Tardiphaga sp. 709: one gene and its partner. The protein of the gene in region 1 binds, or shares a complex with, the protein of each later gene. Links are inferred from orthologs where the notes say so. Each region holds a gene or a part of one and is shown on either strand. Other genes may lie near its edges.

What was found.
Region 2: the proteins of RSO67_RS23455 (region 1) and tldD are in contact, whole or in part, in a solved structure (PDB 5NJ9), measured with the Escherichia coli proteins. The link is inferred for Tardiphaga sp. 709 from one-to-one orthologs.

Annotation. Positions count from the first base shown.
Region 1 is NZ_CP135529.1:4,834,646-4,846,682, forward strand. What follows is about bases 2,004-4,994. They hold RSO67_RS23455 (TldD/PmbA family protein), read left to right. Parts: upstream 2,004-2,794; coding sequence 2,795-4,195; downstream 4,196-4,994. Other genes in these bases: RSO67_RS23450 (DUF6101 family protein), read right to left, coding at 2,004-2,509; RSO67_RS23460 (3'(2'),5'-bisphosphate nucleotidase CysQ), read left to right, coding at 4,182-4,991. Also shown: RSO67_RS23440 (Bug family tripartite tricarboxylate transporter substrate binding protein), read left to right, coding at 1-495; RSO67_RS23445 (FAD-binding oxidoreductase), read left to right, coding at 516-1,958; more of RSO67_RS23450, read right to left, coding at 1,985-2,003; RSO67_RS23465 (DUF4170 domain-containing protein), read left to right, coding at 5,053-5,298; RSO67_RS23470 (lysophospholipid acyltransferase family protein), read left to right, coding at 5,295-6,008; RSO67_RS23475 (3-deoxy-D-manno-octulosonic acid transferase), read left to right, coding at 6,001-7,305; lpxK (tetraacyldisaccharide 4'-kinase), read left to right, coding at 7,298-8,308; RSO67_RS23485 (DUF2093 domain-containing protein), read right to left, coding at 8,347-8,574; xseA (exodeoxyribonuclease VII large subunit), read right to left, coding at 8,695-10,296; RSO67_RS23495 (alpha/beta fold hydrolase), read left to right, coding at 10,419-11,405; RSO67_RS23500 (hypothetical protein), read left to right, coding at 11,410-11,961; RSO67_RS23505 (transcriptional regulator), read left to right, coding at 11,963-12,037.
Region 2 is NZ_CP135529.1:4,165,841-4,177,785, forward strand. What follows is about bases 6,121-9,019. They hold tldD (metalloprotease TldD), read right to left. Parts: upstream 8,335-9,019; coding sequence 6,907-8,334; downstream 6,121-6,906. Other genes in these bases: lepB (signal peptidase I), read right to left, coding at 6,134-6,910. Outside these bases: RSO67_RS20285 (3-hydroxyacyl-CoA dehydrogenase NAD-binding domain-containing protein), read left to right, coding at 1-1,602; glutathione transferase GstA, read right to left, coding at 1,856-2,470; RSO67_RS20295 (helix-turn-helix domain-containing protein), read left to right, coding at 2,596-3,096; RSO67_RS20300 (glutamate--cysteine ligase), read left to right, coding at 3,193-4,563; RSO67_RS20305 (PAN domain-containing protein), read left to right, coding at 4,713-5,228; RSO67_RS20310 (DUF6152 family protein), read left to right, coding at 5,256-5,615; RSO67_RS20315 (hypothetical protein), read left to right, coding at 5,626-6,117; RSO67_RS20335 (winged helix-turn-helix transcriptional regulator), read right to left, coding at 9,879-10,211; RSO67_RS20340 (DoxX family protein), read left to right, coding at 10,445-10,828; RSO67_RS20345 (hypothetical protein), read left to right, coding at 10,918-11,430; RSO67_RS20350 (TlpA disulfide reductase family protein), read left to right, coding at 11,477-11,945. UniProt on the Escherichia coli protein: Metalloprotease involved in CcdA degradation. Suppresses the inhibitory activity of the carbon storage regulator (CsrA).

The DNA of each region.
Region 1 (12,037 bases):
GTGGGAACGCCACCAAATCTGTCCGGAGAACTGTTCAAGGTGCAGGCGGGCGTGAAGATGGAGCACGTGCCCTATCGCGGCGGTGCGCCGGCCATGAACGACCTGATGGGCGGACAGATCCCGGTTCTGTTCGACGTGTTGAGCGGTGCGGCGCCGTTCATCAAGGCGGGCTCAATCCGCACGCTCGCCGTCACCACCAAGAAGCGCTCGCCGTCCTTCCCGGACATCCCGACGATCGCGGAGTCCGGCCTGCCTGATTACGAGACCTACACGTGGAACGCGGTGTTCGCCCCGCCCGGCATGGCGCCGGCGCTGGCCGAACGGTTGAGTTCGGAGTTCCGCAAGGCGGTTGCGGATCCCGAAGTGGCAAAGAGTCTGCGCGAGCTGAGCGGAGATCCGGTGGGCTCGACCGGCGCGGAGCTCGAAGCACAGGTCAAGGCCGAGGGCGTGAAGTGGGGCCCGATCATTCAGGCCGCCGGTCTGAAGTCGGAATAGACAGTCGAAAGGATCGCCTTTTGCCTCTTACGGATAGCGAACGCGCAGCGTTTCTGCAGGCGCTGGCGGCAATCATCGGCGACAAATATGTGCGAACCGGCGTGGATGCCGAACCGTATCAGCAGGACTGGCGTGCGCGCTATCGCGGCGAGGCCGTGGCTGTCGCGTTGCCTGCGAGTACCGACGAGGTATCGGCGGTGGTTCGCCTGTGCGGTGAAAGCGGCGTCGCCATCGTACCGCAGGCCGGCAATACTGGCTTGACCGGTGGTGCCATCGTTCCGGATGGCGTGGCGGCGCTGATCGTCAATGTGTCGCGACTCAACCGCGTGCGCCACCTCGATCCGCTCAACAATGCGGTGACGCTGGAAGCTGGCTGCATTCTGGCGGATGTACGTGCGCTGGCGGACCAGCATGATCGCCAGTTCCCTGTGCTGCTCGGCAGCGTCGGCAGTTGCGAGATCGGCGGGCTGATCTCCACCAATGCCGGCGGCACCGGCGTGCTGCGTTACGGCAACATGCGCGAGCAGGTGCTCGGGCTGGAAGTGGTGCTGGCAGACGGGCGTGTCTGGAACGGTCTCAAGGCGCTGCGCAAGGATAATACCGGCTACGACCTGAAACAGCTCTTCATCGGCGCCGAGGGCACGCTCGGCATCGTCACTGCCGCTGTGCTGAAACTGTATCCGAAGCTCGTCGTTTCGGCGACGGCAATGGTGTCGATGGACGAGGTCGGCCAGGCGATTGCGCTCTTGCAGTATCTGCAGCGCACGACGGGCGGTCGTGTCGAGGCCTTTGAGCTGATGTCGCAGAGCCAATTGCAGATCGTGCTGCGTCATGGTTCGGGGAGTGGAAGTCCGATGGCGGACGAGGCGCCATGGTATGTGTTGCTTGAACTGGCCGACAGTGCCGCGGACTGGAATGCGGTGGAAAGCCTCGAGACCGCACTGGCCGCAGCGATGGAGGACGGGCTCATCGGCGATGCGGTGATCGCCACCGATCAGGCCAAGGCCGACCGGATCTGGAACCTGCGTCACACGATTTCGGAATCCAACAAGCGCGAAGGCTTCACCGTGTCGAACGATACGTCGGTGCCGATCTCGGCGCTTCCGGAATTTATCGATCGCGTCACGCGTCGGCTGCAGCGCGAGTTGCCGAATGCACAGGTCGCGCATTGCGGGCATGTCGGTGACGGCAATGTGCATGTGATCGTCGTATTTCCCTATGACATCGGCGATGCACAGGTGCGCGAGGCTGCGGCGCATGAGGCCAACACCATCGTGCACCAGGAAAGCGTGGCTTGTGGCGGCAGTATCAGCGCCGAGCATGGCATCGGCCGCATGCATATCGATCGGCTGCCGCTTTATACGTCGGAGGTCGAACTTGATCTGATGCGACGTGTGAAGCTTGCGCTCGATCCCGACCGGATCATGAATCCGGTCAAGGTGTTGCGGTTGCCGGGAGAGTAAGACGGCAGGTGATCCTGCCTGTCTCATTAATGTCGCGCGATGATCTCGCGCTCGCCCTTGTACATGCCGGCTTCGCCGAGCAACGCGCCTGGACGACGACGCACCAGGAATTTCGGGCGGCGCTCGCGAATCGCATTGCGGCGACGGCGGCGCTGCGACGGTTCGTAGGTCTTCTCTTCGGGCAATTGCGGAAGTGCGAAGATCTCGCTCCACATCTGCCAGGCCATGTCGATTTCCTCGCGATCGGAACTGACCAGCAATGGAATCGATAGCGATGGATCGCGATGCGCGAGCATCAGCATCTTGCCGTCGTCGAGACCGCGCAGGGTGACGCCGAGAAAATCGCTGACGCGCACATTGATCGCCATGCGCATGCCGCTGACGGCGCGATGCAGGACGACGCGGGTACGGTGCAGTTCGATATGGCGGATCGCTCCGTCGGCGCGGGTATCATGCGCCTCGAAACGAACCGGAAGTGAATGGGGATCGAGCCGCAATGCGCTGCTCGATCCCGGGGCATGGGCCCCACCTGTCGCTGTTTGATGCCTCACGGCTTTTTATCTCCCCGCCGAAATTATGCTTTCGGTCGATGGGGAGAGCTTGCCAGAGCCGGTTCGGAATCGGCTTAAAAAGGCTGGTTAATCGAATCCGACTGCCCTTCATGATTGACAGAAGCTTGGCAGGCATGATTGACGAGTCGTTGCGAAAGCCCTGAAATTCTTTCCTTTTCGGCACGGCAAATGCTTGAAGTCCCTGCGAAATAGGCACATCTCTAACAGCGGCCATCACCGCTTCGGACCGGTCGAAAATCGTCTCTCAACGTTGGGATTTTGTTCGTGAATTCTTCACCAAACGCGTCGTCGTCCGCCTCCACGAAATCCGACAATTCCGATCTGCTCGACCAGTCCGCGCTTTCGGTGCTGGCACAGCGTCTCGTCGAGGCTGCAAGGAAGGCCGGCGCGGATGCCGCGGATGCGGTCGCGGTGCGCGGCGTGTCGCATGGCGTCGAAGTGCGTGACGGCAAGGTCGAAGCCTCCGAACGTTCCGAAGGCGACGACATGGGATTGCGCGTATTCGTTGGCCGACGTCAGGCGGTGATCTCCACCAATGACATGTCCGGCGACAATGTCGCGCAACTGGCCGAGCGTGCTGTCGCGATGGCACGCGTCGCACCTGATGATCAATATGTCGGCCTTGCCGATCCAGCGCTGCTTGCGCGCGACTTTGCAAATCTCGATCTGCTCGATCCCGTCGTGCCGTCGGTGAGCGAACTCGAACGCCGCGCAGTGGAAGCCGAAGCGGCGGCACTCGCGGTGAAGGGCGTGACCAAGTCGGGCGGTGCATCGGCCTCGACCGGCATCGGCGGCATGGTGCTGGTGACCTCCACCGGCTTTCACGGCTCCTATCTGCGCTCCAGCCAGGGCGTGTCGATGACAGCCATCGTCGGCGACGGCACCAAGATGGAGCGCGACTACGCCTTCACCTCGGCGCTCCATGCATCCGACCTGGAGTCGCCGGCCAGCGTCGGCAAACTCGCGGGCGAGCGTACGGTGGCGCGGGCCAATCCGCGCAAAGTGCCGACCTGCAAGGTGCCGGTGGTGTACGATCCGCGCGTCTCGAACTCGCTGGTCGGTCACGTCATCGGTGCCGCCAATGGCGCGTCCGTCGCGCGCAAGACCACGTTTCTCAAGGACAGTCTCGGCAAGCAGCTGTTCAGCAGCAATATCCGCATCATCGATGATCCACTGCGCGTGCGCGGCCTGCGCTCGCAGTCCTTCGATGCCGAAGGCGTTGCGACAAAGCAGCAGGCCATCATCGATGGCGGCGTGCTGACCACCTGGCTGCTGGATTGCGCCACCGCGCGCGAACTCGGCATGACCACGACAGGCCACGCGCATCGCGGCGTGTCGTCGTCACCATCACCCGGCGCGTATAACCTGCACATGGAAGCAGGCGACGTGAGCCCCGAAGTCCTGATCGCCGATATCAAGGAAGGTTTTTACGTCACCGATCTGATCGGCTCCGGCGTCAATGGCGTGACCGGCGACTACAGCCGCGGCGCCGGCGGATTCTGGATCGAGAACGGCAAGCTGACTTACGCCGTCAGCGAGATCACCATCGCCGGGCATCTGTTCGAGATCTTCAAGTCGATGACGCCTGCGAACGACCTCACTTTCAAATACGGCGTCAACGCGCCGACCGTGCGCGTCGAGGGACTGACGATTGCCGGACGCTGATCTCGATACAGACAAACGGCTCGCGCACGATGTTGCCCTGATGGCGGACACAGTGCGGGCGGCCGGCGAGCTCGGCCTCGCAATGTTCGGTACAGAACTCAGGAAATGGACCAAGGGCGAATCCTCACCCGTCTCCGAAGCGGATATCGCCCTCAACGATCTGATCGAGAAGCGGCTTCGCGCCGCGACGCCGGATTATGGCTGGCTTTCGGAGGAGAGTGCCGATGACGAATCTCGTCTCGGCAAGCGCCTGACCTGGATCATCGATCCCATCGACGGCACGCGCAGCTATCTCGCCGGTCGCGAGGACTGGTGTGTCTGTGTCGCGCTGGTCGAGGATGCCCGGCCGGTGATGGCCGCGGTATTTGCGCCATCCACAGATGAATTTTTTCTGGCGATCCGCGGGCAGGGCACCACCTGCAATGGCGTTCCGGTTCGGGCCACGACCGGTTCCGCGATGGACTTTTCGCGCGTGGCGGGCCCGAAACCTCTGGTCGAGCGGATGGTCCATCCCCGGCAGGACATCACGCTTTATCCGCGAATCGGCTCACTGGCGCTGCGATTGTGCTGGATCGCCAATGGCCGGCTGGATGCGGCCTTTGCCGGGGGGCAGAGCCGGGACTGGGATCTGGCCGCCGCAGATTTGATCGTGCACGAAGCGAATGGTAGGATGACCGAGCTTTCGGGCGATCCCATCCTCTATAATCGCCGGGAAGTCACGCACGGGTTGCTGGTGGCAGCGGGGGCCGATCGCCATGCTTACATCGTCGAGCAATTCCAGAACCGCCGGGTTTAACCGGCTGCACCACTATCTTTGACTTATCGGATCGCAGCCGGCGGCTGCAGGAACAGGATTCATGTCGGACACACCACAGCAACTGCTTCATCTGGTTATTGGCGGCGAACTCACCGATCTGAAGGGGACAACCTTCAAGGATCTCAGCCAGGTTGAAGTGGTGGGCGTTTATCCGAATTACGCGTCGGCGTTCGTGGCCTGGAAGGCGAAGGCGCAAATGACCGTCGATAACGCCCATATGCGTTATTTCATCGTCCATCTCCATCGGTTGCTCGATCCTGGCCAAGACGCGAAGCCGGCCGCTTGAAACGACTGCTCCGAAACACGCTGCGCAGCAGCTGGGTTCAGCGCGCCGCGGGGTTTCTCGCGGCCGAATTTTTGCGTCTGGTCTGGAAGACCAACAAGTTCACCTTCGATCCCGTCGATGTCTATGACATTGTCGAGCCGCAGATGCCGGTCATTCTGGCGTTCTGGCATGGCCAGCACTTCATGACGCCGTTCATCCGGCAGAAGGACTATCGCGGTGCCGTGCTGATCTCGAAGCATCGCGACGGTGAGTTCAATGCGCTGGCTGCCGAGCGCCTTGGCATCGCCACCGTTCGCGGCTCCGGCGATCATGGCGGCGCGTTTCACCGCAAGGGCGGTGTTGGTGCGTTCAAGGAAATGGTGCGGGTGCTGGAGCGCGGTATCAATATGGCGCTGACCGCCGACGTGCCGAAGCGCTCGCGTGTCGCCGGCATGGGCATCATCATGCTGGCACGCGAAAGCGGCCGGCCCATCATGCCGTTTGCCATGGCCACCAGCCGCTACGTCCAGCTCAACAACTGGGACCGCACGACGATCAATCTGCCTTTCGGTCGCGGTGTGCTGGTCGGCGGCGAACCGCTGAGCGTTCCTGCCGATGCCGACGCTGCCACGATGGAGGCGCTGCGCCTGCAGCTCGAGGCCACGCTGAACGAGGCCACGCAGCGCGCTTATGACGCGGTAGGTCGGCCGGAAGGTGCGCGTCGTGCCTAACGCGCTGCCGATCACGCTGCGCGCCTATCGCAGATTGTCGGCGGCGCTGACGCCGCTTGCGCCTGTCCTGATCAAGCAACGGTTGAAGAACAACAAGGAAGATCCTGCGCGCCTCGACGAACGTCGCGGCATCTCGCAGATCGAGCGCCCCGCCGGGCCGCTGGTCTGGATTCACGGCGCCAGCGTCGGCGAGGTGCTGGCGGCAGCAGCGCTGATCGAGCGGCTGCGCGCGCTGGGCATGCGCATTCTGCTGACGTCGGGCACAGTGACGTCGGCGGAGATCATCGCCAAGCGGTTCCCGACCGATATCATCCATCAATACATACCCTATGATTCACCGCGCTTCGTGGCGCGCTTCCTCGATCACTGGAAGCCGAGCCTGGCCCTGTTCATCGAGAGCGATCTCTGGCCGAACCTCATCATCTCCGCCGCCAAGCGCCGGCTGCCGATGGTGCTGATCAATGCGCGCATGTCGCAGCGCTCATTCCCGCGCTGGCAGAAATTTTCGGCGACCATCGGCGCGTTGCTCGGCCGTTTCGAGATCTGCCTGGCGCAGTCCGAAACTGACGCCGAGCGCTTCAGCGCATTGGGGTCACGCAGCGTCGTCGTCACGGGCAATCTGAAGCTCGATGTGCAGGCGCCGCCCAGCGACGCCGTGAAGCTGGACAAGCTCATGGCGGTGACGCGCGGTCGCCCCATCATCGTCGCATCGTCGACGCATCCCGGCGAAGAGGAGATCATCCTCGAGACTCACAAAACGCTGACCAGCTTCTTCCCGAAATTGCTGACGGTCATCGTGCCGCGCCACGCCCATCGCGGAGCGGATATCGCGCAGATGATCACTGTGGCAGGTGCGCAGGTTGCGTTGCGCTCGCGCGAGGAATTGCCGCATGCAGGCGCCGATATTTACGTGGCCGACACCATGGGCGAACTCGGCCTGTTCTATCGCCTGTCACCGGTGGTGTTCATGGGCGGTTCGCTGGTGCCGCATGGCGGGCAGAATCCGATTGAAGCCGTGAAGCTCGGTGCGTCCGTGGTGCATGGCCCGCACGTCTTCAATTTCACCGATGTCTATGAAGCACTCGACGGCGCGGGCGGCGCGAAGCTCGCCGACTCCTCGGAGCAAATGGTGAAACAGCTCGGCCAGATGCTCGGCAACGAGGCGGCGCGCGATGCCGCGATCGAGGCCGGGCACCGCGTGGTTGAACGGCTTGGCGGTGCGCTCGACCGTACGCTGCATGCGCTGGAGCCTTATTTGATGCAGCTTCGGCTCGAAGCGGGAGCGCAGGATGCGTGAGCCGGCGTTCTGGCGGCCGCCATCGACATGGTTGTCGCGTCTGCTGATGCCGCTTGGCGCCATCTATGGCGAAGTCGCAGGTAGCCGCATGGCGCGCAAGGGCGTCGATGTCGGCATTCCCGTTCTTTGTGTCGGCAATTATCACGTCGGCGGCGCCGGAAAGACGCCGACTACTTTGGCACTGGTGCACGTGCTGCGCGATCTCGGCGAGACGCCGGTGGTGCTCAGTCGCGGTTATGGCGGCAGACTGCGTGGACCGGTGAAAGTCGATCCGTCGAGACATGTGGCAGCAGATGTCGGCGACGAACCGCTGATGATGGCACGGCAGGTGCCGGTGGTGATTTCCGGGGATCGCGTTGCGGGCGCAGCGCTGGCGCGCTCGACCGGCGCGAGCGTGATCGTGATGGATGACGGCTTCCAGAATCCGGCCATCGTCAAGGACGCGTCGTTCATTGTGATCGACAGCAATCGCGGTCTCGGCAACGGGCGCGTGCTGCCCGCGGGACCTTTGCGCGCGCCGCTCGATCTGCAGATCGCACGCACCGATGTGCTCGTGGTGATTGGCGATGGTGTTGCGGCTACGGGCGTGGCGGCGCTGGTCGCGGGCAAAGGTGGTCCGGTGTTGACGGCGCGCCTCGTGCCGGACGAGGCGTCAGTGGCGGCCCTGCGCGGCAAGCGCGTGCTGGCCTTTGCGGGAATCGGCGATCCCCAACGCTTCTTCCGCACGTTGCGTCATGCAGGTGTGGACGTGGCTGTGGAGAAGGCCTTCGCCGATCATCATCCGTATACGTCCGGTGAGATCGATGCGCTGGTCCTGCAAGCGAAGCGTGATGGGCTCACTCTGGTGACGACGGAGAAGGATGTCGTCAAGCTCAGCAGCATGTCGGCTGCGGCGGAGATCGTGCCATTCGCCGTCACGCTGGCCTTCGAGGACAAGACGGCGCTGCAGGCTTTCGTGATCGAGAAGCTCAATGAGGCGCGGGTGAAATCACTCAAAAGGTAGGCTGGGTTTCGCGAAGACGCTCTACCCATCCTACGGCCTTACTTCTGACCCTTCACGGCGTCCGGATAATGCCGCGCCAGCACCGCATTCGGCACCGCATAGGCTTCCTGCCGATCCACGCTCCAGTATTTCAGCTCGTCCAGCGGAATGCGCTCGCCCGTGATGGCGCAAGTCACATAGGTGCCGGGCGACACCACGCGGAAATCGCCGTCGAGATATTGCAACTGGGCTTCGCCGTGGCCCGAGGGGCCAAATTTGTTCAGCACGGCTGTCTCCTGGATCGTCACTAAGTCGTCTCGCCGGATCGGTCACCGGCCCTGAATGTCGTCATCTCGTAGCATAAATAGGGCCGCAGCGTCGCCCAATAAAGGCGGCCTGCGCAACCTCTAGAACAGGCTGCCCTGATCGATTTTCGGCGCCTTTTTCGGCGCGGCCGGCGCCGCAGGCTTGGCCTCGCGCGGAGCAGGTGCCGTGCGGTCGCCATCGGCAGTCACGCTGACGCGGCCATCGGCGAATTCGATGCTCAGGCGCGCGCCGGTTCCGATATTGGCGGCGGCATGCAGCGCCGCGCCTTGCTCGTCGCGCACCAGCGCGAAGCCGCGGGCCAGCACGCTGCGATAGGAGAGGGCACCGAGCAACTGGCTCGACGCCTGTACGCGCGCCTGCTGGCGCTGCACCAGTGTCGTCAATGCACGGCGCGCGCGCTCAGTGAGGCGCAGAGCGCGCTCCCGATCGCGCGTGATGGCATTGCGCTGCGCCTGCGCATTGGCGAGCTTGGAGGCCTTCAATCGTGCTTCAAGGCCAGTGAAACGATCGCGGCGCTGCCGAAGCAATGCACGCGCGGAGAGGCTCAGGCGTTCGCCCGATACCGTCAGCCGCTGCGTAGCATGGGCGATCTGTGCGCGCAGCACGCGCAGCGTCAGCCCCGCGCTGGCCTGCGCGAAGCGGCGATGATGCGCGTGTGTATTTGCTTTCAGAGCGCGCGGCAGCGATGCGGTTGCGCCATCGAGACGCTGGCGCGGGATGGCGAGCAATTCGCTGAGATCCGGCAGAGCACGCGCTGCGGCGCGTAGTTCGTTGCGGCGGGATTCCTGTCCGCGCTGCCAGCACAGCATCATGCGGCGCTCGAAGCCGGATATCTCCACCATTAGTTCGGCGCGCACGGGCACCGCCATTTCGGCGGCCGCTGTCGGCGTCGGCGCGCGTTTGTCGGCGGCGAAATCGATCAGTGTGATATCGGTCTCGTGGCCGACCGCCGAGATCAGCGGGATCATGCTCTCGGCCGCGGCTCGCACCACGATCTCTTCGTTGAACGACCACAGGTCTTCCAGCGAGCCGCCGCCGCGCGCGACGATGAGCAGATCCGGCCGCGGAATCGTGCCGCCCACCGGCAGCGCATTGAAGCCATGGATGGCGGCGGCGACCTGTTCGGCCGAGCCTTCGCCCTGGACCTTGACGGGCCAGACCAGCACGCGGCGCGGGAAGCGGTCTTCCAGCCGATGCAGGATGTCGCGAATGACAGCGCCCGTCGGCGACGTCACCACGCCGATCACTTCCGGCAGCCACGGCAGCAGCTGCTTGCGTGCTTCGTCGAACAGGCCTTCCGCGCCAAGCTTGCGCTTGCGCTCCTCCATCAGCGCCATCAGCGCGCCGACGCCGGCGGGTTCGATGGCCTCGATGACGATCTGGTATTTCGACGAGCCGGGATAGGTGGTCAGCTTGCCGGTGGCGATGACTTCCAGGCCTTCCTGCGGCTTGAACCGCATCCGGCCATGGACACCCTTCCAGATCACCGCCTCGATCTTGGCGCTCTCGTCCTTGAGCGAGAAATAGCAGTGGCCGGAGGAATGCGGCCCGCGAAAACCCGAGATTTCGCCGCGCACCCGCACGTTCCCGTAAGTGTCTTCCACCGTCCGTTTCAGGGCTGAGGACAGCTCGGAGACGGTGAATTCGGGGGAATTGGTGAGGGGGGCGGCGGCTTTGGGCATCGAATCTCGGCTTTCAGGATCGTCGCAAAGTAGGGATGTCGGTCGCAAAACGCCAATCGGATATTGATCTGCAGATAACTCTGTAATACAGAGTTATCTGCATTCAGAGAATGGCGGGTATTATGGCGTCGATATTGACCTTCGCGGTCCGTGGCATCGTTTGGCTCCTTGCTGCAGCGGGCCTGGTGGCTCTGGTGCTGGCTGGCATGATTGCGGTGCCGGTCTCCAGACCCAAGGCACTGGCCTCCATTGCGGACACGGCGCGCAGTGCGTATCGCGGGGACGTTCCGCCGCTGCAGTATTTCCAGGCGAGAGACGGCTCGAATCTGGCCTACCGGCGCTACACGCCATCCGGACCGTCCGTGAACCGTGCCGCACTGCTCATTCACGGCTCGTCGGGATCGAGCATAGCGGTGCACGCTCTCGCAAAAGCGCTTGCCGCGCGGGGTGTCGAAAGCATCGCTCCCGACATGCGCGGCCATGGCGCATCCGGGACCCGCGGCGATATCGCCTATCTCGGACAGCTCGACGATGATCTTGCAGATCTCGTCGGCCATTTGCGCGGGCAGGGGCTGGCGTCGCCACTGACGCTCGCCGGGCATTCGTCGGGCGGCGGGTTCGCGCTGCGCGTCGCGGGGTCCGTCAATCAGGGGCTTTTCGCACGCACGGTTCTGCTGTCACCCTATCTCGGCCTGAAGTCGCCATCCACACGCGAGAACGCAGGTGGATGGGCCAGTCCGAGTGTGCCGCGCATCATCGCGCTCAGTGTGCTGCAGTCGTTCGGGGTGACATGCTGTTCGCAGCTCCCGGTGGTTGCTTTTGCCGTGCAACCGGGGTCGACACGCATTCTGAGTTCCGAATATTCGTTTCGGCTGCTGCAGAATTTCGGCACGCATCGCGACTACCGCCTGGATCTCGATCCGGCGAATGGGCCCATATCGGTCATCGCCGGGCGCAATGACGAGCTGATGTTCGCCGACAAATATCGCGAGGCGATGCAGTCGAAAGCCAATATCGACGTGCGCGTCCTCGACGACGCAAATCATATGGACGTCGTCAGCACGGCAAGTTTCGTCGCCGTCGTGGCCGATGATCTCGCAACGAGGTGACACCGTGATCAACAGCCAGGAAGCCAGTGCTGCGTTGATGGAGATCGAGAGCCTCAGTCGGCTGGTCCGGCAGTCGGTGTTCTATCGGCACGCCAGTACGATGCTCATTCTATGGGGCGTTGCGACTTTTATCGGTTATCTGCTCTCGTTCTTCGCGCCTGCTGCGGCTCCCGTCATCTGGTCGGTCGTCATTGTCGCGGGTGTCATCTGCGCGATCAGCATCGGGGCCCTCAACAAGAAGCGCGAAGGTGTCAGCACCTTCGATGCCCGCGCAACGGCAGCGTTTATCGCCTTCGTGGCTTTCGGCTGTCTGTGGAGCATCGTTTTCGGGAACATGGCGCCGCGGCAGATCGCAGCGTTCTGGACGACTTACTTCATGTTGCCTTACGTGATGACAGGGTTTTGGTTCGGCCGCGTCTTCGTCGTGATCGGCATGAGCGTGATCGCGCTGACACTGCTCGGTTACTTCTTCGCCGGACCGTGGTTCACGCTCTGGATGGCTGTCGTCAATGGCGGCGGCCTGTTGCTCGGCGGCCTCTGGATGCGGCGCAACTGACATGGCAGAGCTCGACGACATCATCCATCAGCCTCTGCGGCTCAAGATCATGGCCGCGTTGAACGCGCTGCATCCG
Region 2 (11,945 bases), 660 kb from region 1 along the record:
CTCATCACGACTGCGAAAGAGTGGATCAAGGCTGGCGGCAAACCCGTCGCGCCCTGGGACGAGAAGGGCTTCAAGCTGCCCGGCGGCCCCGTTTATTCCAAGCAGGGCATGATGATGTTCCCCGCTGGCAACGCCATCTATCGCCGCGAGACCTTCGACAATTATCCGGCGGCTCGCGCCATCATGCAGTGCGTCTATGAAGGCCTGCAACTGCCGATGGATGCGGCGCTCCGCGTCGAGTCCCGTCAGTTCGCGCATATCCTGCAGACCAAGGAAGCGGCGGCGATGATCCGCAGCCTGTTCCTGTCGATGCAGGAGCTCAACAAGGGTGCGCGTCGTCCGCAGAACGTGCCGCCGACCAAGGTCAAGAAGCTCGCCGTCATCGGCGCCGGCTTCATGGGCGCGTCAGTCGGCTTCGTCTCCGCACGCGGCGGCATGGACGTGGTGCTGATCGATCGCGATCAGGCCAGTGCCGACAAGGGGCTCAGTCATTGCATCGCAGCCATCGATGGCCTGATCGCGAAGGGCCGCGCCAAGGAGGCGGACAAGACCGCCTTGATGGCGAAGATCACCGCGACTGCCGATTTCGATGTGATCAAGGACTGCGACCTCGTTATCGAGGCCGTGTTCGAGGATCGCGCGGTCAAGGCCGAGATCTACAAGAAGGTGCAGCCGCTGCTGAAGGAAGGCGCGATCATCGCGTCGAACACCTCGACGCTGCCGATCAACTCGCTCGCCGAGGAATTCGCCGATCAGTCCAAGTTCATCGGCATCCACTTCTTCTCGCCGGTCGAGAAGATGATGCTGGTGGAGATCATTGTCGGCAAGAACACCGGCGATGTCGCGCTCGCCACCGCGCTGGATTACGTCCGCGTTATCGGCAAGACGCCCATCGTCGTCAATGACTCCCGCGGCTTCTTCGCCAATCGCTGCGTGCTGCGGTTCACGGCCGAAGGTCTTGAAATGCTGCTCGAAGGCGTGCCACCGGCGATGATCGAGAACACCGCCAAGATGGCCGGCATGCCGGTCGGGCCGCTGTCGCTGTCGGACGAGATCGCGCTCGATCTCGTGCTGAAGATCATGAAGGCCACCGAAGCCGATTTGGGCTCGCAGGCGGTCGATCAGGCGCAGAAGAAGCTGATCGTCGAGATGGTCGAGAAGCAGGAGCGCTTCGGTCGCAAGAACGGCAAGGGCTTTTATGAGTATCCGCCGAAGGGCAAGGGATCGAAAGCGCTCTGGAAGGGCATCGCTCCGCTGCTGCCGAAACCGATCGATCCCGATACGCTCGATGTCGAGGAGCTGAAACAGCGCTTCCTGGTGGTGCAGGCGGTAGAAGCCGCGCGTACCGTCGAGGATCACGTTATCGTCGATCCGCGCGAAGCCGATGTCGGCTCGATCCTGGGCTTCGGCTTCGCGCCGTTCACCGGCGGTACGCTGAGCTATATCGACTTCATGGGCACCAAGAAGTTCGTCGAGCTCTGTCACAAGCTTGAAGCCAAATACGGCTCGCGCTTCACGCCGCCGAAGCTGCTCGAAGAGATGGCCGCCAAGGGCGAGACCTTCTACGGCCGCTTCCCGCCGAAGAAGCTGGCGGCGGCTTAGGTCTTTCCCCTCGCCCCCGGACGCGGCGCAGCCGCGGCTGGTGGGAGAGGGTGGATCGACCGCGGAGCGGTCGAGACGGGAGAGGGGGCTCTTCGCTTGGAGCAAGAGCCCTCTCCCGCCTTCGCTACGCTCAGGCACCCTCTCCCGCGGCGCGCAGCTTCGCTGCGCTGGGGGAGAGGGGAAGACAAGCAACAAAGAAAAAGGGCCGGATCAATGATCCGGCCCTTTCGTATTTCAGCTCAATGCCAGCAGCTTACGCCGCCTTCATCAGGCCTTCCTTTTCCAGCGCGGCCTGCACCTGCGGGCGGGCAGCGACGCGATCCTTGTAGGCCATCAGGTTCTTGAACTCGGAGAGATCGATGCTCATCCGGTCGGCCCATTTCAGCATCACGAACAGATAGCCGTCGGCGACACTGAAATCCTTGCCCAGCAGATAGTCCTTACCTGCGAGCTGGCCATCGAGATATTTGAACTTGCCCATCAGGCGGGTCTTGAAGAAGCCCTTTACCTCGTCATCGAACACCGGCTGGAACAGCGGGCTGAAGTTCTTGTGCAGCTCGCCATTGATGAAGCCAAGATACTCCTGCAGCTGGCGGCGTGCATCGCTGCCATTGGCTGGCGCCAGATTTTTGGCAGCGGCCTGGTCGGCGATGTACTGCACGATAACCGGACCTTCGGTGACGAGCGCACCGCTGTCGAGGCCGAGGGCCGGCACCTGGCCCTTGGGGTTGATGGCGAGATAGTCGTCGCCATTTTCCAGCTTCTTGGCTTTGAGGTCGACCTTCACGAGATCGTAAGGCAGGCCGGCTTCGAGAAGTGCGATATGAGGCGAGAGCGAACAGGCGCCTGGCGAATAATACAGCTTCATCGAAAATTCCTCCCTGAGGACATTGGTTTAACCACGCGGGTGACTAAATGCATATGCATGAAAGAGTCAAGATTGATGCAGCTGCATCAAGTGGGCTAGGGTGCCGCCACCATTTGGACTGAGCCATGAAACGTAAACCTTCCCTTGAGGCGACAGCCGCCTGGATCCGCTTGATGCGAATCCAGAGCCGGGTGCTGGACGGCGTCGAGCAGGACCTCAAGCGCGCCGGCTTTCCGCCGCTCGCATGGTACGACGCGTTGGCCGAGCTGTCGCGCTCGCCGACCGGCGAGATGCGCCCGGTCGAGCTCGAAAAGCAGATGCTGATACCGCAATATTCGACATCGCGGCTGATCGATCGCCTGGTCGACGAAGGCCTGGCTGCACGCCGCGAATGCAAGATGGACAAGCGCGGCCTGTTCGTCGAGATCACGGCTGCCGGGCGCGAGTTGCATAAGAAGATGGGCTGCGCCTATTCAACGGCGATCGAGAAACATGTCGGCTCGAAACTGTCCGACGCAGATGCAGCAAAACTGTGCGGCCTGCTCGACCGGCTCGGCTGTGCGTGCCAAGAAGCGGCATCGACAGTGACATCGCCGGCCGCCAGAGACGCCGCGCCGGCGCGATGAACCTTAAATTTTTGCCTGCGTTCGCGACCCGCACGGGCCGCGGGCGTTCCCGACACCGCGCGCAACAGATTGCAGCGCCTTTCATTCGGAATTTCCATGGCGCGTGACCAAATCGATATGACGCCGCTGCAATCGCGCGACGAACTCGTGGCGTGGCTGGCGGCGGGCGTGAAGCCGCCATCGGAATTCCGCATCGGCACCGAACACGAGAAGACGCCGTTTACGCTCGTCGGTCACAATCCCGTGCCTTACGAAGGCCCGCGCGGCATCGGCGCGGTGCTCGACGGTATGAAGCATCTGCTCGGCTGGGAGCCGATCATGGAAGCCGGCAATATCATCGGCCTCTATGACGTCACCGGCGGCGGCGCGATTTCGCTTGAGCCCGGCGGCCAGTTTGAATTGTCGGGGGCGCCGGTGGAGACGATCCATCAGACGCAGTCCGAATTGATGGCGCATCTGGCGCAGGTGCGTGAAGTGGCGACGCCGCTCGGCATCGGCTTTCTGGGCCTCGGTCTCACGCCATCCTGGTCGCGCGCGCAGATTCCGGTGATGCCCAAGGGCCGCTACAAGATCATGACCAACTACATGCCCAAAGTTGGCCAGTACGGTCTGGACATGATGTACCGGACCTGCACGGTGCAGACCAATCTCGACTTCTCCTCGGAAGCGGACATGGTCAAGAAGCTGCGCGTCTCCGTTGCGCTGCAGCCTATCGCGACGGCGCTGTTCGCGAATTCGCCGTTCACTGAGGGCAAGCCGAACGGCTTCCTGTCGTTCCGGTCCGAAGTCTGGCGCGACACCGATAACGCGCGCTCGGGCATGATCCCGTGGGCGTTCGAAGACGGCATGGGCTTCGAGCGCTGGGTCGATTACGCGCTGGATGTTCCCATGTATTTCGTCAAGCGCGGCGACACTTACATCGATGTGTCGGGCTCATCGTTCCGCGATTTCTTTGCGGGCAAGAACGAGAAGATACCCGGCGAGCGTCCCACTCTCTCGGATTGGGCCAATCATCTCTCGACGATTTTCCCGGAAGTCCGCCTGAAGCGTTATCTCGAAATGCGCGGCGCCGATGGCGTGCCGTCGGATCGTTTGCCGGCGCTGTCGGCGTTCTGGGTCGGATTGCTTTATGACGACAGCGCCCTCAATGCGGCCTGGGATATCGTCAAGAACTGGACTGCGGCCGAGCGACAGGCGTTGCGCGACGATGTGCCGAAGTTGGGCTTCAAGGCGAAGATCAAGGATCGGTATCTATTCGAAATCGCCAAAGAGTGTCTGCAGCTGGCCCATGGTGGCCTGCGCCGGCGCGGCAAGCTCGACGCGCACGGCCGCGATGAGTCCCACCATCTGGAGGCACTCGATCGGATACTGGATTCCGGAAAGACTCCGGCCGAGCAGATGCTCGACAGGTTCCATGGCGCCTGGGGTGGCTCGGTGGCGCCAGCCTATAAGGAATACTGCTTCTAGATCAGCGGCTTGGCGAAGCTGAAAATCTGTTCATCAGCGGTACAGGTGACCGGCGTTCCAATGACGTCCTTCTTACGCCGTTTGCAAACCGCTGAAAGTCATCCTGCATGCCGAGGAACCTGTTCAGAGCGTGTCTGACAGCCCTCGCCATGCTGTTGGTCGCAGCCGTTGCACCTGCTCAGGCGCAAACCAATTTCGATCGTCCCGGCGGTGATTATTCGCGCTCGGTCTCGCTGTCCGGCGATCCCGCGGAATGCGCGCTGATCTGCGAGCGCGACAAGAAGTGCCGTGCCTGGAGCTTCAACTATCCGAGCGACAATTCCGAAAATGCAGTGTGCTGGCTGAAAGACAAGGTGCCGCCGCGGGTCGAGAGCTATTGCTGCGTCTCCGGCGTGCGTGGCGCCGGTGTCATCGAGCCGCGCACCGGTCCGGTGGAAACCTCGACAGATCGTTTTGGCGGTGACTATCGTTCGTTCGAGATCAAGAACGACGACAAGGCCGAGCACGGCGATGCCTGCCGCGATGCCTGCCAGGGCGACAATAAATGCCGCGCCTGGACCTTTGCGCGGCCTGGCTATGCCGGCAAGAATGCGCGCTGCTTCCTGAAAAACGACATCAAGCCGCCGCGGCGAAAACCGGGTTTCATCTCGGGCGTTGTGAGGTAGCATTCCGGCAATAAAGGGAGTTGAGCCATGACGCGTCTCCTGCCCGCACTGACATTCGCTGGATTACTGATCGCTGTTACGACGGTCGCCGCCGTCGCCCATCACGGTTGGGGCAGCTACGACGCTGCCAATCCGGTCACCGTGAACGGTCCTGTCGAAAACAGCAAATTCGAGAATCCGCACGCGACGATCGTGATCAAGGGGGCCGACAAGGCCTGGACCGTCACTCTCGCGCCGACCTCCCGCATGACGGCGCGCGGGGCATCTGCCGATATCGTGGCTGTCGGCAAGACCGTCTCGGCGTTTGGCTATCCGTCCACCGTCGAGAAGGACGAGATGCGCGCCGAACGCATCACCGTGGACGGCAAAACCTACGAACTGCGATAGCGCCCGGCCCATGACCGAGGGCGCACCCGCAATCTTCATGGCCATGGAAGCGTCCGCAATTGGCGCTGCGATCCGGCAATCGCGCTGGCTCTATATGTCCGCCAATATCGGCCACATCGTCGCGCTGATGTTCTTCGCCGGTGCCATTGCGGTGATGGATGTCCGGCTCGCGGGCGGGTTGGCTGCAACGGCGCCCGGTCCGCTGCTGCGCAGGGCGCGCCGCTTTGCCATTGCCGGATTTCTCGGCCTCGTGCTCACCGGCGGCATTCTGTTTACCGCCGAAGCGAGTCATGTGGTGCTGAACCGCGTGTTTCAGATCAAGGCGGCTCTGATCGCGCTGGGCTTGCTCAATGTCGTTTGGGTCGAGGCGATGATCGTGCCGAGGATCGCAGCGTTGCCGCCGCTGTCACCGATGCCTGCGGGTGCGCGGCAAGGCGCGCTGGCATCAATGGCCATCTGGTTCGCGGTCGCCATATGCGGCCGCGCGATTGCTTACTTCTGAGCTGCTGTCGCGGCGCTCAATGCACCCCGGTGAAGAACCGCGCCATGCGGAAGCCCGACAGCCAGTTGGTGACCGGCTGGCTGCGCACGCCGAGATCCCATGAGCCGACGATGGCATCGACCCGGCCGACGAGATTATCCATCGGCAGCAGGCCGACACCGCCCTGGCTCACCGGCACGCGGCTGTCGGCAGAGTTGTCGCGGTTGTCGCCCATCACGAACAGATGGTCGGGGGGAATGACGACTTCCGGCGTGTTGTCGAGGCGGCCGTTGTCGCGCAGCTTGAAGATCGGATGCGACACGCCGCCGGGCAGGGTCTCGACATAGCGATGCGCCGGTTCGGAGCCGCCGCTATCGTCTTCCGCGGCACCGATGCCGTCGGCCTTCACCGACGTCGCGACGCCATTGAGCCAGACCTGACCGCCGCGCAGTTCGACGCGATCGCCGGGCAGGCCGATCACGCGCTTGACCCAGACCTGGGAGCGGTCGCCGGGCCAGCGAAACACCACGACATCGCCGCGCTTCGGCGTGGTCGCGAAGACGCGGCCGGTCTCGGGAAGGGAGACATGGATCGGCAGCGAGGCTGTTGAGTAGCCGTAGGGAAATTTGGTTGCGAGCAGTGCATCGCCGATCAGCAGCGTCGGCTCCATCGAGGCCGACGGCACATAGAACGGCTCGGCGAGCGCGCCCTTTGCCACGAATACGATGCCGACGATCGCGACGATCTGTGCCAGCTGACCGGACCAGCGTTTTGCGGTCGATGCGACGGTTGTGGTTTCGGTATCCGTGGTCACGAGCCCGTTCCTCCGATGGTCACCTTGTCCATGCGCAGCGTCGGCTGGCCGACGCCCACCGGCACGCCCTGGCCATGCTTGCCGCAAGTGCCGATGCCATCATCGAGCGCGAGATCGTTGCCGATCATGCTGATACGGTGCAGGTCGGTCGGACCGTTGCCGATCATCATTGCGCCCTTGAGTGGGGCGCCGATCTTGCCGTTCTCGATCTTGTAGGCCTCGGTGCACTGAAACACGTATTTGCCGGAGGTTATGTCGACCTGGCCGCCGCCGAAGTTCACCGCATAGATGCCGTTCTTCACCGAGGCGAGGATTTCCGCGGGATCGCGCTGGCCGGCCAGCATGTAAGTATTGGTCATGCGCGGCATCGGCACATGGGCATAGCCTTGGCGGCGGCCGTTGCCGGTCGGCTTCATGCCCATCAAGCGCGCATTCTGGCGGTCCTGCATGTAGCCGACGAGGATGCCATCCTCGATCAGTGTGGTGCGGTTGGTCGGCGTGCCTTCGTCGTCGATCGAGAGCGAGCCGCGGCGCGACGAGATGGTGCCGTCATCGACGACCGTCACGCCCTTGGCGGCAACCTGCTGACCCATCAGGCCGGCGAAAGCCGATGTCTGCTTGCGGTTGAAGTCGCCTTCGAGCCCGTGGCCGACGGCTTCATGCAGCATTACACCGGGCCAGCCTGGTCCCAGCACGACGTCCATTTCGCCGGCAGGGGCCGGGATCGATTCGAGGTTCACCAGCGCCTCGCGCAGCGCGCCGTCAGCTGCCGTGCGCCACGACCCGCTCTCGATGAAGCGCGCATAGCCCTCGCGGCCGCCATAGCCCTTCGAGCCGCTTTCCTGCCGGTCACCCTGACCGGCGACGACGGAGATATTCACGCGCACCAGCGGACGGATGTCGCGGTAGCTCTCGCCGTCCGGGCGCAGGATCTCGACTACCTGCCAGGTGGCGCCGAGGGAGACGGAGACCTGGCGGACGCGGGGATCCTTGTCGCGCACATAGGCGTCGATCTCCGCCAGTAGCTTGACCTTGGCCTCGAAGCCCGGCGCGTCCAGCGGATTGTCGTCACTATAGAGCCGCACATTGGTATGCGAAGGCGCTGCGGCAAAGGTGCCCGCATAGCCGCCACGGACCGCATTGACCGCATCGGCCGCACGGATCAGCGCCGGGATCGAAACGTCGGAGGAATGCGCATAGCCGACCGCATCGTCCTTGACGGCGCGAAGGCCAAAACCCTGCGCGGTGTCGTAGGTTGCCTGCTTTAGCCGGCCGTTGTCGAAACCGAGCGCCTCGGACTGGCTGTATTCGAGGAACAGCTCGCCATCGTCAGCTCCCTGTAGCCCCCGCATCAGCTCGCGGCGAACCTCGTCGCGGTCCAGATTGGCGCGGTCGATCAGGGAGGTGGTGGCTGGGCTGGTCATGCAGGCTCCAATGTCAGCTGCGCGGCCCCGGCGCCAGGCGCGGGGCCACGATTTCAATTTGTAGCGACAACCCGGGGATGGGTCGCCTTACAATGGCGTAACCTGCGGCGAAACAGGCGATTCAAACCAAGATAGGTGCTGTTTTGACAAAAAGGGAGGCCTGCACATCGCCGGGGCGAGATCCTCTGGGGGCAACCGTGCCAGCCATGATGGGGCTACCTTGGAGCTATTACAAACTGCGCTCCGATGCGCCTCAGGCTGCGGTGCGGTAGACCTCCGAGGACCATCCTGTGTGAACGGTATTCCTTGCAGGACCAATCTCTTCTGGCAGTTATCGCTTTTCATGGCCTCACGAACCAAATCCGCATTCCTGCAAGTCCATTCCATCATCGGCCTGGCGATCTCGCTGGTTCTCGGCCTGATCGGTCTGACCGGCGCCCTGCTGAGCTTCGAGGACGAGATCGTCGCGGCGTTGAACCGCGATGTGACGAAGGTCGATCCGCGGCCCGCACCTGTGCTCGGACCTGATGAGTTGGTGGCGCGGGTTCAGGCGGTGCCGGGGGCGGGCAAGGTTGGCCTCATCGTTTTTTCGAGCGAACCGGGTATCGCCGTACGTATGCGCTTTGCCCGCAGCGAGACTGGGGAGCGCTCGTCGGTCTATGTCGATCCCTATGATGGCCGCGTCGTCTCTGCGATGCAGGGGGAGGGCTTCTTCGCGACCCTGCGCAACCTGCATCGCTTTCTGCTGTTGCCGGGCAACGGCAATGGCTATGGCCGTCTGATCACCGGCGTCGCCGTGCTTGGCCTGTTCGTATTGCTGATCTCCGGGATGGTGTTGCGCTGGCCGCGCCGTGTCCGCAGCATCAAGGCTTGGCTGAGGCCGAATCTGGCGATGCCCGGCCGTCCGTTTCACAGGTCGCTGCACAGCGTCGTCGGCACGTGGTTGCTGCCGGTCTATCTGGTGACCATTCTCACCGGCCTCTGGTGGTCGTTCGACTGGTACAAGGCCAGCGCCACTTGGCTTCTGTCGAGCAAGCCCGCTGCGAGTGCGCCGGCCATGCGCGGAGCAAAGGGGGCGCCAAAGCACCTGCCGCTGATGCGCCTGCGACTCCGTCACTCGACAAGGTCTGGTCGACGTTTCTGGCTGATCAAGGCAGCCGCTATGCGATGGCGATCATGCAGGTGCCGAACGGACCGGGCAGTGTCGTGCGTATCCGCTCGGTGGCAAAGGATGCGTCATTCGATGAAGCGCGCGACGATTTCCGCATCGATGGCGTGACCGGCCGCATGGTGTCGGCAGAGCTCTACAACGACAAGACATTCGGTGAGCGCATTCTGGCCGCGGTGCTGCACATCCACACCGGTGCGTTCCTGGGATTGCCCGGCCGCATCGTGTTCTTGCTGGCCGCGGCCTTGATGCCGTTGTTCACCGTGACCGGCTTCATCCTGTATTTCTCGCGCCGCCGCCTGCGCGCGGCATCGAAGCCCGGGCGCCGTCATGCGGTCGGGCTGGTGCCCGGCGAGTAAGGCGCTCCGTTCCCGGATCAAGGATGAGTCAGGGGTGCTGCGCTCTCGTCGGATCCGGATGAGGTCGCGGATCGGGCCTGCATCGCAGAGAAATGCGCCTGCGACCATCGGAACAGTTCGTCGAAGACCGGCCTGAGCGCTCTCGCCGATTCCGTGATTTCATATTCCACCCTCGGAGGGATCTCGGCGAAGACCGTGCGCTTGACGAGCCCGTTGGACTCGAGATCGCGCAGTTGCGTCGTCAGCATGTGTTGCGTGACACTCGGAATCGCTCGCTGCAGTTCTCCAAACCGGTGTTTGCTCTGGACCAGTTGCCAGAGGATCTCACATTTCCATTTGCCGGTAATCATCCCCAGCGCCCGATGAAAATCTTCTACTTCCCGGCCCTGCTGACATTCGGGGAGCGCGATATCGCCTGTTTTTCCATTAGTCATGTTTTTCATACTATCTCAGAAAAAGCATTCTACTTGTCTTTTTCATCTTACTGCCGAAATTTGTGCTTCGAAAGCGCGCCGTGGATCTGAAGCAGACTTTGCCGTCAGCCGCGCCGCCGAAACCGTTTTGACCATCTTCGGAGCCGCCCATGTCATCGTCTTCCGTCACCTCGTCAGCGCCGCGGCGCTGGACCTCCATCAGTCTCTGGGCCGTCAGGGGCTTGCTCGCTCTGGCGTTCGCTGCTGCGGGGACTGCCAAGCTTTACGGCGTGCCGATGCTCGTCGAAGAGTTCGAACATATCGGTCTTGGGCAATGGTTCCGCTATCTGACCGGCACGCTCGAGATATTCGGAGCAGCCCTGATCATCATTCCCTCAACGGTCGCGTTTGGCGCGGTCCTCCTGTGCTGCATCATGATCGGTGCGATTTTTACCCATGTGTTTGTCATTGGCGGCTCACCGATTCCGGCGATCGTGCTGCTCGCATTGAGCGCTATCGTGGCTTACGCCAAGCGCAGCATGATCCTCAGGTAGCGAGCGCTCGTCGCTCTCATCCGCCATCCACGGATACCGTTGGCAAAAGCCGAACGTTTCAGTGTGTTCGAGTGCAAGTGATGATTTCAATGCGGAGTTATAGCGGCAAGGCTTTGGCCACGGTGGCGTTCGGTCTGGCATTTGCGGCACCGTTATTCGTCACCCTGGCTTTGACGGATGCAGGGTCCGCCATTTCAAAGCAGTGGGCGCCGGAGACGAAGCCTGCGGCGGTCAAGGCACATCGTCTCGTACTGCAGATCAACACTGACGATCCGACCGTCATGAGAGCACTGATTTCGACGTCGCTGAACCTGCCGAAATACTACCGGGAGACGAAGCAGGAGTTCTCGATCGAAATCGTCGCTTACAACGCCGGCATTCATATGTTTCGAGTGGATACGTCGCCGGTCAAGGAACTGCTGAAGGTCGTCCAGGCTCTCACGCCCGACATTCGCTTCGTGGTCTGCGAAGCGACCAAGCTCGGCATGGAGCGCAGCGAGGGGCATCCGATTTCGTTTATCGACAATGTCCAGATGGTTCCGAGCGGGCCTGGACGGATCATCGAGCTACAGGAAGCGGGTTGGTCCTATATCCGATCCTGAGCGGCACCCTTCGCGACCTTATTTGATGCCCATCGGAGGCTGGACCGTGACAATACCGCATCGCGGACGGGCTATTGCTCGCTCGCCAATCTCGCGACGTACGCTGCTCAAAGGGGCACTGGCCACGACGGCCGCATTGGCGGCGGGGGGCGCTGCCGCGGATGCGCGGCCTGATGGGCCGCCGCCCTTTGGCACCGCGCGGCATCAGTTCACTGTCATCCGGGGAGCGCGTCCGATCCCGTCCGTTGCGGTGCCTCGCCTTGTCGGCAAGCCGGTCTATCTGACCGCGTTTCCAGGAAAGGTCGTTCTGGTCAATTTCTGGGCGACATGGTGCCCGGCGTGTAAGACCGAGTTGCCGATCCTTGATCGGCTGCAGGATATCGAGACGCGCGCGAATCTGCAGGTTATTGCGATTGCCACCGATCGCGCAGACGTTGCTTCGTTCGTACGCAGCCTGAAGCTGAGACACCTTGATGTCGGTATCGACCCTGGTGGACTGGTCGCGCGTGCCGGCG